Regions from separate parts of the Comamonas brasiliensis genome, predicted to be linked through region 2. Evidence: riboswitches for the same ligand, from Rfam matches in the RefSeq annotation. Region 2 holds a riboswitch; the other holds the start of a gene.
The links. Region 2 has a riboswitch for cobalamin ahead of DJFAAGMI_RS03425 (TonB-dependent receptor domain-containing protein). Riboswitches for the same ligand answer to the same signal wherever they lie in the genome.
Positions count from the first base shown of each region.

Region 1: it holds a riboswitch for cobalamin, as region 2 does, so the genes downstream of both, DJFAAGMI_RS22485 (ABC transporter substrate-binding protein) here and DJFAAGMI_RS03425 (TonB-dependent receptor domain-containing protein) in region 2, are expected to answer to the same signal.

Region 1 is NZ_JAANES010000006.1:352,585-358,126, reverse strand. Features, by position in the region: gene DJFAAGMI_RS22505 (OprD family outer membrane porin) at 1-740, opposite strand, end outside; gene DJFAAGMI_RS22500 (pseudoazurin) at 829-1,308, opposite strand; gene DJFAAGMI_RS22495 (ABC transporter ATP-binding protein) at 1,324-2,127, opposite strand; gene DJFAAGMI_RS22490 (FecCD family ABC transporter permease) at 2,124-3,200, opposite strand; gene DJFAAGMI_RS22485 (ABC transporter substrate-binding protein) at 3,254-4,261, opposite strand; cobalamin riboswitch at 4,393-4,618, opposite strand; gene DJFAAGMI_RS22480 (GNAT family N-acetyltransferase) at 4,678-5,181, shown strand; gene DJFAAGMI_RS22475 (acetyltransferase domain-containing protein) at 5,312-5,542, shown strand, end outside.
Region 2 is NZ_JAANES010000001.1:752,284-757,825, forward strand. Features, by position in the region: gene DJFAAGMI_RS03395 (hypothetical protein) at 1-80, shown strand, start outside; gene DJFAAGMI_RS03400 (hypothetical protein) at 179-325, shown strand; gene DJFAAGMI_RS03405 (NAD(P)H-dependent oxidoreductase) at 476-1,060, opposite strand; gene DJFAAGMI_RS03410 (MerR family transcriptional regulator) at 1,121-1,513, opposite strand; gene DJFAAGMI_RS03415 (cell division protein ZapA) at 2,104-2,484, opposite strand; gene DJFAAGMI_RS03420 (hypothetical protein) at 2,525-2,734, opposite strand; cobalamin riboswitch at 2,975-3,215, shown strand; gene DJFAAGMI_RS03425 (TonB-dependent receptor domain-containing protein) at 3,284-5,197, shown strand; gene DJFAAGMI_RS03430 (cobyrinic acid a,c-diamide synthase CobB) at 5,209-5,542, shown strand, end outside.

The DNA.
Region 1 (5,542 bases), on a different contig from region 2:
GCACGCTTGTCTGACAGAGGAAGCTTGTAAAAACTTCCCAGGTACGCGGTGTTCCAGTTGTCCGCGTATTGTCCGTAGTAGCTGCTCAGCGTCAGATGTGGAACGGGAGTGTTCCATGCTGCACCTACAAAGCTGAAGGAGCCGCTGGTTACGCCCGAGTAGTTGCCCAGCAAGTCGGCGCCGTTCTTGCGCGCATTGCGGTCGGCCCAGCCGGTAAATCGCCCGGCCTGCAGCGTGAGTGTGGGGATGTCTCTGCTGATGACTTGCCAGCCCCGATTGCTTTCAGGCAGCAATCGGGTATCGGACGAACTGAAGATCGGTGTCTTGGTCCGCATCTCGCCCACTTTCAGTTCCGTGGAAGAGATTCGAGCTTTCAGTGCAGCGCCGGCACGACCAAAGCTATCCGCAATCTCTTGCCCATCCTTGGCCACATAGCGAGGTGTTGCCCGTGCATGCTCGGCCTGCGTCCCCAGATTGACGGCGCCATAGGCATGTGCATCGAGCCCCAGGCCGAGAACGCCCTGCGTGTAGCCCGATTCGTAATTGAGCATCAGGCCGTAGGCCGATTCTCGGGCCAGTGTCTGACCTCTTTGTCCGCTGGCCGCACGAAAGCTGCTTCCTTTCTGGTAGTTAAGCTGTTCCAGCAGCATGCGGTTTTGCATATGGAATGCAGCGCCCTCAATAAAGCCTTTGGCGTCATCTTGTGCTCCGGCAACAGCGCCACCACTGGCGCATAGCATGGCAGCGCTCAGTGCAGAAAGACGAAAAACACGGGCTCTCATCGGATGGATCTTTTCAGTGGCGGCTGCAGGCCCGATGGGCCGGATTTCATTGGCCATGGTGCGGCTCTCTGGATGCTCGAGATGCGGTCTGGGCGCGTGCAGCGATGTCCTGGAAGCGCTGCCTTGCCTGTTCAGGCACATCATCCGGTACGGATAGCTGGGACAAGGGGCTGTCGCCGACCTGGATCAGCATCACCATGCCCATTGCATAGTGGGGCTGGCACTTGACGCCGTAAAGACCTGGCTCGGTCATGGTGACCGTGATTTCCTGATTGGTCTTGCCTCTGAAGGGTGTCGCGCCTGCCGGCGCCATCCCCGGGATGGATACTGCATCGTGCCCGCTGCTGGTCGCGAGGAACTTGACGCTGTCGCCTGCTGCGATCCTGACGAATTCGGGCTCGTACGCCATGGCTCCGTGAGGACCTCGGTTGAGCATCTTGATCTCGACAGTTTCTGCCGCGGCGAAGTGCCCTGACAAACCGCAGGCAAGCAATGCGGCAATACGGATGGAGCTGGGAGCAGACATGAGGAACTTTCGGTTTTAGTGACTGGCCATCGCTTGAAAGCGCAGCACGTGGCTGCCGTCTTCCGGATCCAGCAAGGCGCGCACCTGAACCTGAAAGACCTGCTGCAGCAAATCCGGATTCAGCACCTCCAGGGGCTTGCCCAGCTGAACCAGGCGGCCCTGATGCATGACGGCCAGACGGTCGCAGGCCATGGCTTGGTTGAGGTCGTGCAGCGCGACCACCTTGGTGATGGGAAGCTCCCGGATCAGCTGCATCAGCGACAGCTGTTGGTGGATATCGAGGTGGTTGCAGGGTTCGTCAAGCAGCATCAACTGGGGCTGTTGCGCCAGGGCCCGTGCAATATGTGCTCTCTGGCGCTCGCCGCCCGACAAGGTGTTCCAGCGGCTGCCTGTCTTGGATAGCAGGCCGACATCGCGCAGCGCCTCTTTGACGATGCGCTGGTCGGCGGCCGACAAAGGAGCCAGCGCAGACAGCCAGGGCGTTCGCCCGAGCTCCACGGCCTCGGCCACGGTGATGGCATCGAGGGTGTCGGCGTCCTGCGCCACCAAGGCCAGCCGGCGCGCCACGGCACGCCTTGGCAGACGCTGCAGTGCCTGTCCCCCCAGCAGCACCTCGCCCGAGCTGGGCTTGAGCACACCGGATAGCAGTCGCAGCAGGCTGGATTTACCCGAGCCGTTCGGCCCTATGAGCCCCAGCATTTCACCCGGCTGCACTTGCAGGCAGACCTGCTGGACAATGGCTGTGCCACGCGCCTTCCAACTGATATCGCATGCTTCAAGCGCGACCATGTCCGGCTTGGCGAGGGTGTCAGGCGTCATGCGTGACCTCTTCTGCCTCTGAGCAAAACGCCGGCAAACACCGGGGCGCCGACCAGGGCGGTGATGACGCCAATGGGCAGAACCTGTCCCTTGATCAGGGTGCGTGAAACCACATCGGCGGCAATCAGGAAGATGGCTCCGATCAAGGCGCTGGCCGGGATCAGGCGCCCATGGCGCACGCCAACCAGCAGACGGGCCGCATGAGGAATCACCAAGCCCACGAAGCCAATCGCTCCGACCACGGAAACCATGACGGCTGTCATCAAGGCAGCTGCCAGCAGCAGGGTCAGCTGCACGCGGCGCACTGGTACTCCCAGTGCCGCGGCCGATTCGCTGCCGAAGGTGAATGCATCCAGAGAGCGGGCATGCATCAGACACACCAGCACTCCTGCCATAGCCACCGTAGCCGTCAAAACCGTATCGGGCCAGCGCACGCCGCTCAGATTGCCGAGCAGCCAGAACATGATGCCGCGCGCCTGCTCGGCACTGCCGGACTTGGTGATGATTAACGATGTCAGCGCATTGAACAGCTGCGAGCCCGCAATGCCGGCCAGCACGATTTGCCCGCCATTACGCAGGCCGCCATTGCCAGCGGCATGGGCCAGCAAGGCCACCAGGGCAAATGCGCAAACCGCTCCAAGGAAAGCCCCGGTGCTCATCGAGACCAAGCCCGCCCCCAGGCCGGCGACCGAAACCAGCACGGCCCCCGTGGAAGCACCTGCTGAAATGCCCAGCAGGTAGGGCTCGGCCAAGGCATTGCGCAGCAGGGACTGCAGAACAACGCCGCAGACGGCCAGCCCGGCCCCGCAGCTGGCTGCGACCAGGGCTCTGCTCAGGCGGTAATTCCAGACAATGCCCGCATTGATGGGGTCTATGACGTAGCTGGTGCCCAGCATTTGATTTGCGAGCACCTGGTACACGATGCGCGCGGAGATATCGGTCTCGCCAATCGCTATGCCGGACACGACGGCCAGCAGCAGCAAGGCGGCTGCTGCGGCCCCAAGCAGGGCGGCGCGCAGCAACCGGCCTGCCGGTAGAAGCGGTCTGGAAAGGCTCGGCGTGTAGGTATTCATGGCTCAGCGGCCGGGCAAGGTGCACCGGCATGCGGACTTCGTTGATGTCTGGCTTATTTGGCGAGGCCTTCGATCTGCAGCACCGCATTGGCAATCTGCTCCATGCCGTCCACCTGGCGGATGGAGCCCTGCAGGGCATCGGCGTCCACGATCACGATGCGGCCGTTCTTGACGGCATCCATGTGCTGGGTGACGGGGTCCTTCTTGAGGAAGTCCAGCTTTTTCTGGTAGTCGTCTGCAGGAAAGCGGCGACGGCCCATGCGGGCCACGATCAAAATCGAGGGATTGGCCTTGGCAATCGTCTCCCAGCCCACGGTCGGCCACTCCTCTGCGGATGTGATGACGTTGCGCAAGCCCAGAGCTTGCATCATGTAGCCGGCCACGCCGTTCTTGCCGGCCATATAGGGGTCGGCGGCCAGGTCTGCGCTGGAGAACCACAGTGCGGCAGACAGGTTCTGGAGCCCGGAGGATTTGACCTTGGCCACGGCCTGGGTCTGGCGATTGCTCAGCTCTTTGACCAGGCTTTCGCCGCGGGCCTCGACATCAAAGGCCTGGGCCAACTGGCGAATGCTTTTGTACAGGGCTTTCACGTCGTAGCTGGCAGTACGCGTGCCGTCAGATCCCACAAGATTGTTCTTGCCTTCGCAGTCGGCAGGCATGGCATAGGTGGCGATGCGCAGATCATGGAATTGCTCGCGCGTGCCCACCACGCCATCCTTGCCCACCATCCATTCAAATTGCGAAACCACCAAGGCGGGGCGCTTGCCGAGGACCGACTCGAAGCTGGGAATGTTGTCGGACAGGCGTGGCACCTTGTCGTTGACAGCCTTGAAGCGGGGCTGTACCGGGTTGAACCAGAGCGCTGTTCCGACAACCTTGTCGCCCAGGCCGAGGGCATAAAGCATTTCAGTGCCGGCCTGGCCTATGGTGACCACCGAGGTGGGCGCCTTGTCGAGAGTGAGGGTGTAGCCGCAGTTTTGCAGCTGCACAGGAAAGTCGGTTGCATGAGCGGAAAATGCGGTAGCGAGCAGGGCAGTGCTGGCAAGGCTTCGAAGCAGCATCGGAATATCTTTCCAGAAGCGGCGAAAAGCATCTTGGAAGACATAGCAGGACACGCGCCTGAACTTTGCCCTGAGTGGCAGCAGGTTATCGGAGCGATGAAATGCTCACTTCCCGGACACCCCGCCGGCAATGAATGGTTGGTGCTCTGGCAGGTCTCCTGACTGGCAAATCATCGCTGGCTCATCGCCTTCCCAAACAGATGTTCAGTGGCTGTGTGATGGCTGGCTCATTGCCTACAGTTGCGGGGGCAGTTCCATTTCACGGGCCGGCCCCGAAGGTGCCTGACCACTGGATTCCCTCATGCATTCGCCGCTGCGCACGCATGTTCTTGCGAAACCAAAGTTGCGGTAATGTATCTGATTTTGTAGCAATCAGTCCCAAGCCAGGACGACGAATGAGCCCCGATTGCCTCTCCATGCCCCGCTTGCAAGACATTTCCATTCAGCGCGTTCGTGAATTGCATCAGGTTCACGGCTTTTTGCAAAGCGCACGTGTTTCCATGTTCGGCGGGCGCATCGCTTCACTGGAAATTCCCGAGGATCTTCGCCATTTCGAAGAGACCTATCTATCGGGTAGCGGCTGCATGCTGGCGGCTCTCGATGCTGACCAAAGAGTGCAGGCCACGATTGCCTGCCGGGACTATGACGGCAGATTTGCGCAACTGGATTTCGGACCGCAGAAGGTGGTCGAGGTCGTGCGCCTGTTTGTCGCGCCGCAATTCCGGCGCTCAGGCGTGGGGCAGGCGATGCTGGATGTGCTGATGCGCCATGCTCTGGCCCAGCAGGTGCAGGTGCTTTATCTGCACACCCATCCATTCCTGCCGGGAGCTCTTGAGTTCTGGCAAAGACAGGGCTTTGCGGTGATCGAGCGTGAAGAAGATCCGCTATGGCAGACCGTTCATATGCAGCGTCTCATGTGAAGCTTGGGAGAGCTGTCCAAGGCTCGGGCTGTCGACTGGGTCCTCGACCTGCGTATTGGAAGCGGGCGTGAAATTGAGCATGTCTGCGCCAGACACCGGGTATGAATTGTTATGATATTGATAATTCGATATCAATAAAGCAAGCAACTTGTCCTCTCTGTCTTCTCCACCAGTAATTGCTGGCCGTCTGCAATCGATCGATGCGTTGCGTGGTCTCGTCATGCTGTTCATGTTGCTCGACCATGTCCGTGAAACCTTTTATCTGCATCTACAGGTTCCCGACCCCATGGTGGTGGCGGACACTCCGCCCGGCCTGTTTTTCCCGCGCATGCTCGCCCATTTGTGTGCGCCGGTATTCGTG
Region 2 (5,542 bases):
ATCTCGAACTTTGGCTTGCTTTGGCAGTCTTGTTGCTCCTCGGCGGCGCGGTTCTCGTCGTCCTGGGGCAAAACGACTAGCCGGAGGCAGCTTGTTGTCCGCTCCAGCCATGTCCGGCGCATGACGCAAACCGGGATATCGGTTATGGTGAGCTGCGTAAAACTCCAAGGAAGCTCCGATGCCCAAACCAAACTATCCCTTCGAAAAACGGCAACGCGAGTTGGAGAAGAAGAAAAAAAAGGAGGAGAAGGCTCAGCGCAAGGCGGCCGTCTCCGAATCAACTCCATCCAATGTGGTGCCCGAGGTGTTGCAGGACAACAAGTAAGTCATGGATGGGCTGTACGCCGCCGTGATTGCGGGGGCGCTGCACCCGACCGATAGGTGTCAATACTCGTATGCCTTGCATGCGAGGAACTGCACACAAGGAGTTCACCCGCCGGCCGCCTCTCATGCGCAATGCATGGGGAAACAGACCTCAGGCGCCTGCACGAGCACCCAGCTTGCATGCGCGTCTGATCCAGCCCGCTCGCGCTGCATCGCTGGAATTGACCACCGGGCCAAAGCTGTGCACGCGCACGGGCCTGATCCCGCTGAACTCCAGGATGGCCTGCTTCATTTGCCGGTGACCGGGTTGGCGCTGCACCCATCTGTAGTACCACGGCGGGGAGTCCATGGTCACCAGTAGTTCGGCGGTGCGGCCTGTCAGCAGGCGATCCCACAACACGGAATTGGCTCGGTACTTGAAGGCGAAGCCTGGAAGGAAGATGCGATCCAGAAAGCCCTTGAGTAGTGCTGGCAGTCCGCCCCACCAGATGGGATAGACCCATACCAGATGCTGGGCCCAGGCAATGTCGATCTGTGCATCCCGCAGGTCGGGTTCCAGCGGCTGGACATGCGCATATCCATGGCGAAGGATGGGATCGAAATACATTTCCCCAAGTGACAGCAGGCGTACTTCGGCTCCGGACCGGCGCGCGGCGTCGGCATAGGTGTGAGCCAGGCTTGCACACAGGCTGTGGGAAGAGGGCTGGCCGAGGATGATGAGGATGCGACGGGACATGGCGATAGAGGCTCGCGGAGTTTGGAGGCCGCCAGCATCACCTTGCCCCGTGGGACAAAGTCAAGCGCTGGATCGGATCGGGAGCCTGTCTGGCGTCGCGCACCCAATTGAGTCCTCACAACTGGCCAACTCCACGCTCAGCGCCGCAAGAGCGGTGTCTGCAGCCTGCAACTGCGCCAGCTCGTCGGCAATGGCATGTCGCCGGGACTGGATCAGTTCAAGGACGGCTGCAGCGCCCGCGGCGGTGTCGATGGCGCGTAGCGGCTGAAGCGCAGCCAAGCGAAATCCCAGTGCCAGCGCCTGGCGAATCCATTGCACGCGCTGCACATCCTCAGAGCCATAGCTGCGGTAACTGCCTATGCGCGCCACGGTGCCGAGCAAACCGTGGGCCTCGTAGAGGCGGAGCGCCTTGGGTGTGCAGCCTGTGAGTGCCGCGAGCTCACCGATGCGCATAACTGACCTTCGGGTGCTTCCAGGAATGGCGGGCGCTTGCGCAAACGGCTGAGGGCTGAAGTTGCATGCGTGTCTGAAGTCGCTTGGGCATGTTGCGGGTGCAGGTGTGTCAGCCGGGATTTGCCGGAACATCGATTTCCGGGGGGCACCTAAAGCCTTGGGTGCAGCCAGCGCAGATCAAGGTCTGCTGTCTGAATGGTCTCAGGCGATAGGGCAAGAAAAAGGCCCGCAATGCGGGCCAATCATCAATCCAGATTTGCAAGTTGTTGATGCCTAGCGTGGCTTTGTTTGATGTGCAGGACCACGTTCATGGCTGTAAACCAACTACATCAACAGCTTGTCGGTAAAGGTGTCTGCAAATGCCACCGGCTCGTCATCCTGAACCGGGGGTTCAGGTGGGCAAGAGCAACCTATCGTTGGGTTCATCTGACGCGAGACGATCACGCTCAATAGGTGATTTATCAAGCCCATGCTCGTTGAGCATTGGTTCAAGGAAATATAAAAACCGGCAGATTTGCAGACGGTTTGATTCTAGCTGGTATTGGCTGTCGTGCGCAGCTCATGACTGCTTTGTTGCCGAGGTTAACTGATCAAAGCAGCCTGGCATCGGCATCCAGAGCCTGATCGAGCCTGAGCACCAGTTGCTCTGCCAGCTCCTGCTGACGCTGCAATTCGGCCTGGGCGGCTGCACTGACCTCGGAGGCCGCGCTCTGCTCCTGAACGAGTGCCTGCATTTCAGCCTGGGCATTGGCCATGTGGGCTTGCTGGGCATCGCGGTCGAGCACATCGAACGCCATATTGAGGGCTGCCAGCACTGCCACGCGCTCGCGCGAACGGACCTTGCCGCTGTCGCGGATGCGGGTCATCGCCTCATCCACGCGGCGAACGGCTTCCTGCACTCGTTCTTCTTGACCATCGGGGCAGGTCAGCACATAGCTTTGCTGCATGATTTGCACATCGATCTGCTTCATGGGCGTCAGTGGCGGGTCTGGTGATGGAGGGTGACGGCTGTCACTCTCCCTGGTTGGCGGGCAGGCGTTCGATCAATGCATCGACGCGCGCACGAGCGGCCTGCAGGCGCAGACGCAGCAAATCGCGCTCTTGCGTCAGAGCGATGACCTGATCGGTGAGCAGGGTGTTGGTGCGCTGCAGTTCCTCGTGGCGCACCAGCAGACGCTCTACGCGCTCGGCAATGAGATCAAGAGAGGGCTGGGTGGTCATAGACTCTGCCATTGTAGGTCTTGCAGTCCGTGGGTGAGTATAAATGTGCAGGCAAATTCGCAGTTTGCGCCAGAGCACGGCCTGCTTGACTGCCGCAGTCGGGAAACTGCAAGATTTCTCTCAAAATCGTAGCGTGCTGCGCAAGTTCTGTGTGCCTCAAACGCGTGTTTAAGGTAAAAAATCGTCACCTGAACCGCGCAAGGCTACTTCGAATGAAGGATTTGCGCCGCGTAGCGCTCATTACAATGGGCGCCTGTTGGTGCTCGAGGCTGCTTTTCTGTGGTCTCAGTTCAACGGGAAGCAGGGAGGGGCTGGCCAGATGCACTGGCTCTCCGAACCTGCGCTGCCCCCGCAACGGTCGGCGAATGGAGTGCTGCGGCATTCCGCCTTTTCCCCCATGGCCACTGGCGCTGCGCGCTGGGAAGGCCGGCAAGAGGATGATTCGCCTAGCCCGGATACCGGCCAACATGGGTTGCCTGCATTGTGTGCAGGTATGTTTGCTCAATGTCGGCGGGTAGGCTGGCATGGGCGTATTCAAGTGTGCTTTCCATGAGTCCGCAATCTTCGTCCCTGCGCCTGGCGCAGGTGGCTTCGCGCGCACGCGCCTCCTCTTTTGTTCTCCGTCCCACCTTGCTGGCATCTGCGTTGGCCATGGCGTTTGCCGCACAGGCTCAGTCAGCTGCGCAGGCCGATGCGGTGCAGATGAAAGAAACCGTGGTCACCGCCAATCGCATCGAACAGCCTTTGTCGGATCTGGTGGCCGATATGTCGGTGGTGGGTCGCGAAACGATTGAAACTGCGGGGGCCGTGGGTGTGGCCGATGTGCTCTCGCGCCTACCGGGTGTGCAGATGGTGCGCAACGGTGGTGCTGGCTCTACCACCAGCGTTTATCTGCGCGGTGCCGACACACGTTTCACTGCCGTCTATATCGATGGAGTGCGTGTGGACTCCCAGTCCACGGGCGGTGCATCCTGGCAGGATATTCCGCTGGAAGCGATCGACCGCATTGAAGTGTTGCGCGGCTCGGCGGCGGCTGTCTACGGCTCAGACGCCATGGGCGGCGTGGTGCAGATCTTCACCAAAAAGGGCGAGGGCAAAGCCAAGCCCTATGCGGGTCTGGGTTGGGGCAGTCGTGGCACGGTGAAGGCTCAGGCAGGCATCAGCGGCGGTGTTGCGGGCTGGGATTACAGCCTGGGTGTTTCGCATGCCAGCAGCAACGGCTTCAATGCCAAGACCTCTGCGGGCTTCAATCCCGATGCGGATGGCTATCGCAGCAACGCCTTCAACGGCCGTGTGGGCTACCAGATCAACAGCAATCAACGTGTTGAGGCCACAGCTCTGACCAGCTATATGAACGCAGGCTATGACGCCACTGTCTCCAAGACCAGCCCCATGGCCGACGACCGCAGCATCTACAAGATGAATGCGGTAGGCCTGAACTGGCTGGCCAAGTGGAGCGATGTCTACAGCACGCGCCTTCAGTACACGCAGTCACGCGATTTCTACCAGACCAAGCCCAGTGTCTATGAAACCGACACGCGTCTGCACAGCTATCTGTTCCAGAATGAGTGGCGGCTGGGAGCGCAGACCGTGACGGCCGCGCTGGAGCGCCGCGAGGACAAGCTGGTCAACAACGGCCTGGATATCGGCAGCCGCAATCGCTCCCAGAACGCGCTGGCACTGGGCTACGGACTGCACGCGGGAAAGCACACGCTGCAGCTCAATGCCCGTCATGACCGCGACAGCGAGTTAGGCGGCCACACCACGGGCAGCGCTGCGTATGGCTATGAGTTCATGCCCAACTGGCGCGCAACCGCATCGGCCGGCACTGCCTTTCGTGCACCTACGCTCTATCAGCGCTTCAGCCAATATGGCGATGCCAGCCTGTCGCCTGAAAAAGGCCGCAATGTGGAACTGGGCCTGAAATGGGGCAAGGGCAGCGACAGCTTCTCGGCCACGCTTTATCGCAACAATGTATCCAATCTCATCAACTATGTGGGTGGGACGGGCACCTGTGCGGGCAATACCGGCCTTTACGGCGGCTGCTATGCCAACGTGGCCAAGGCCCGTTACGAAGGCATCACCCTGGCCGCCACCACTCGCTTGGGCATGGTGAATCTGCAAGGTTCGGTGGACTTCCAGGATCCGCGAGATACCGATAAGGATCTGCAACTGGCTCGCCGCTCCAAGCGTTACGCCAATCTGTCTGCCGACACCACACTGGCCGGCTGGAGGCTGGGCGTCGAAATGCAGGCCGCCGGAAAGCGCTTTGACGATGCTGCCAACAAGACTGTGCTGGGCGGCTACACGCTCTGGAATCTGAGTGCACAAAAGCAGCTGACACGTGAATGGAGCCTGGTGGCACGCATCAACAATCTGGCTGACAAGCGCTATGAGCTGGCCCGAACCTATGCCACCGAAGGCCGCAGCGGCTATATCGGTGTGAAGTGGGAAGCTAACTGAACAGGGTCGCCATGACATCCATCGCAATGCCGGAAAAAACCAACCGCTGCCCCGCGGTGCTGATCAGTGCTCCGGCCTCTGGCCAGGGCAAGACCACCGTGACGGCGGCCTTGGCACGGCTGCATGCGCGTCAGGGACGCAAGGTGCGCGTATTCAAGTGCGGGCCGGATTTTCTGGACCCCTACTGGCATGAGCTGGCCAGTGGTTCGCCCGTGCATTCGGTGGATTTGTGGATGACGGGCGAGGCGGATGTGCGCCAACGCCTGCATGAGGCGGCCCAGGAGGCTGACCTGATTCTTGTCGAAGGCGTGATGGGCCTGTTCGACGGCAACTTCAGCGCGGGCG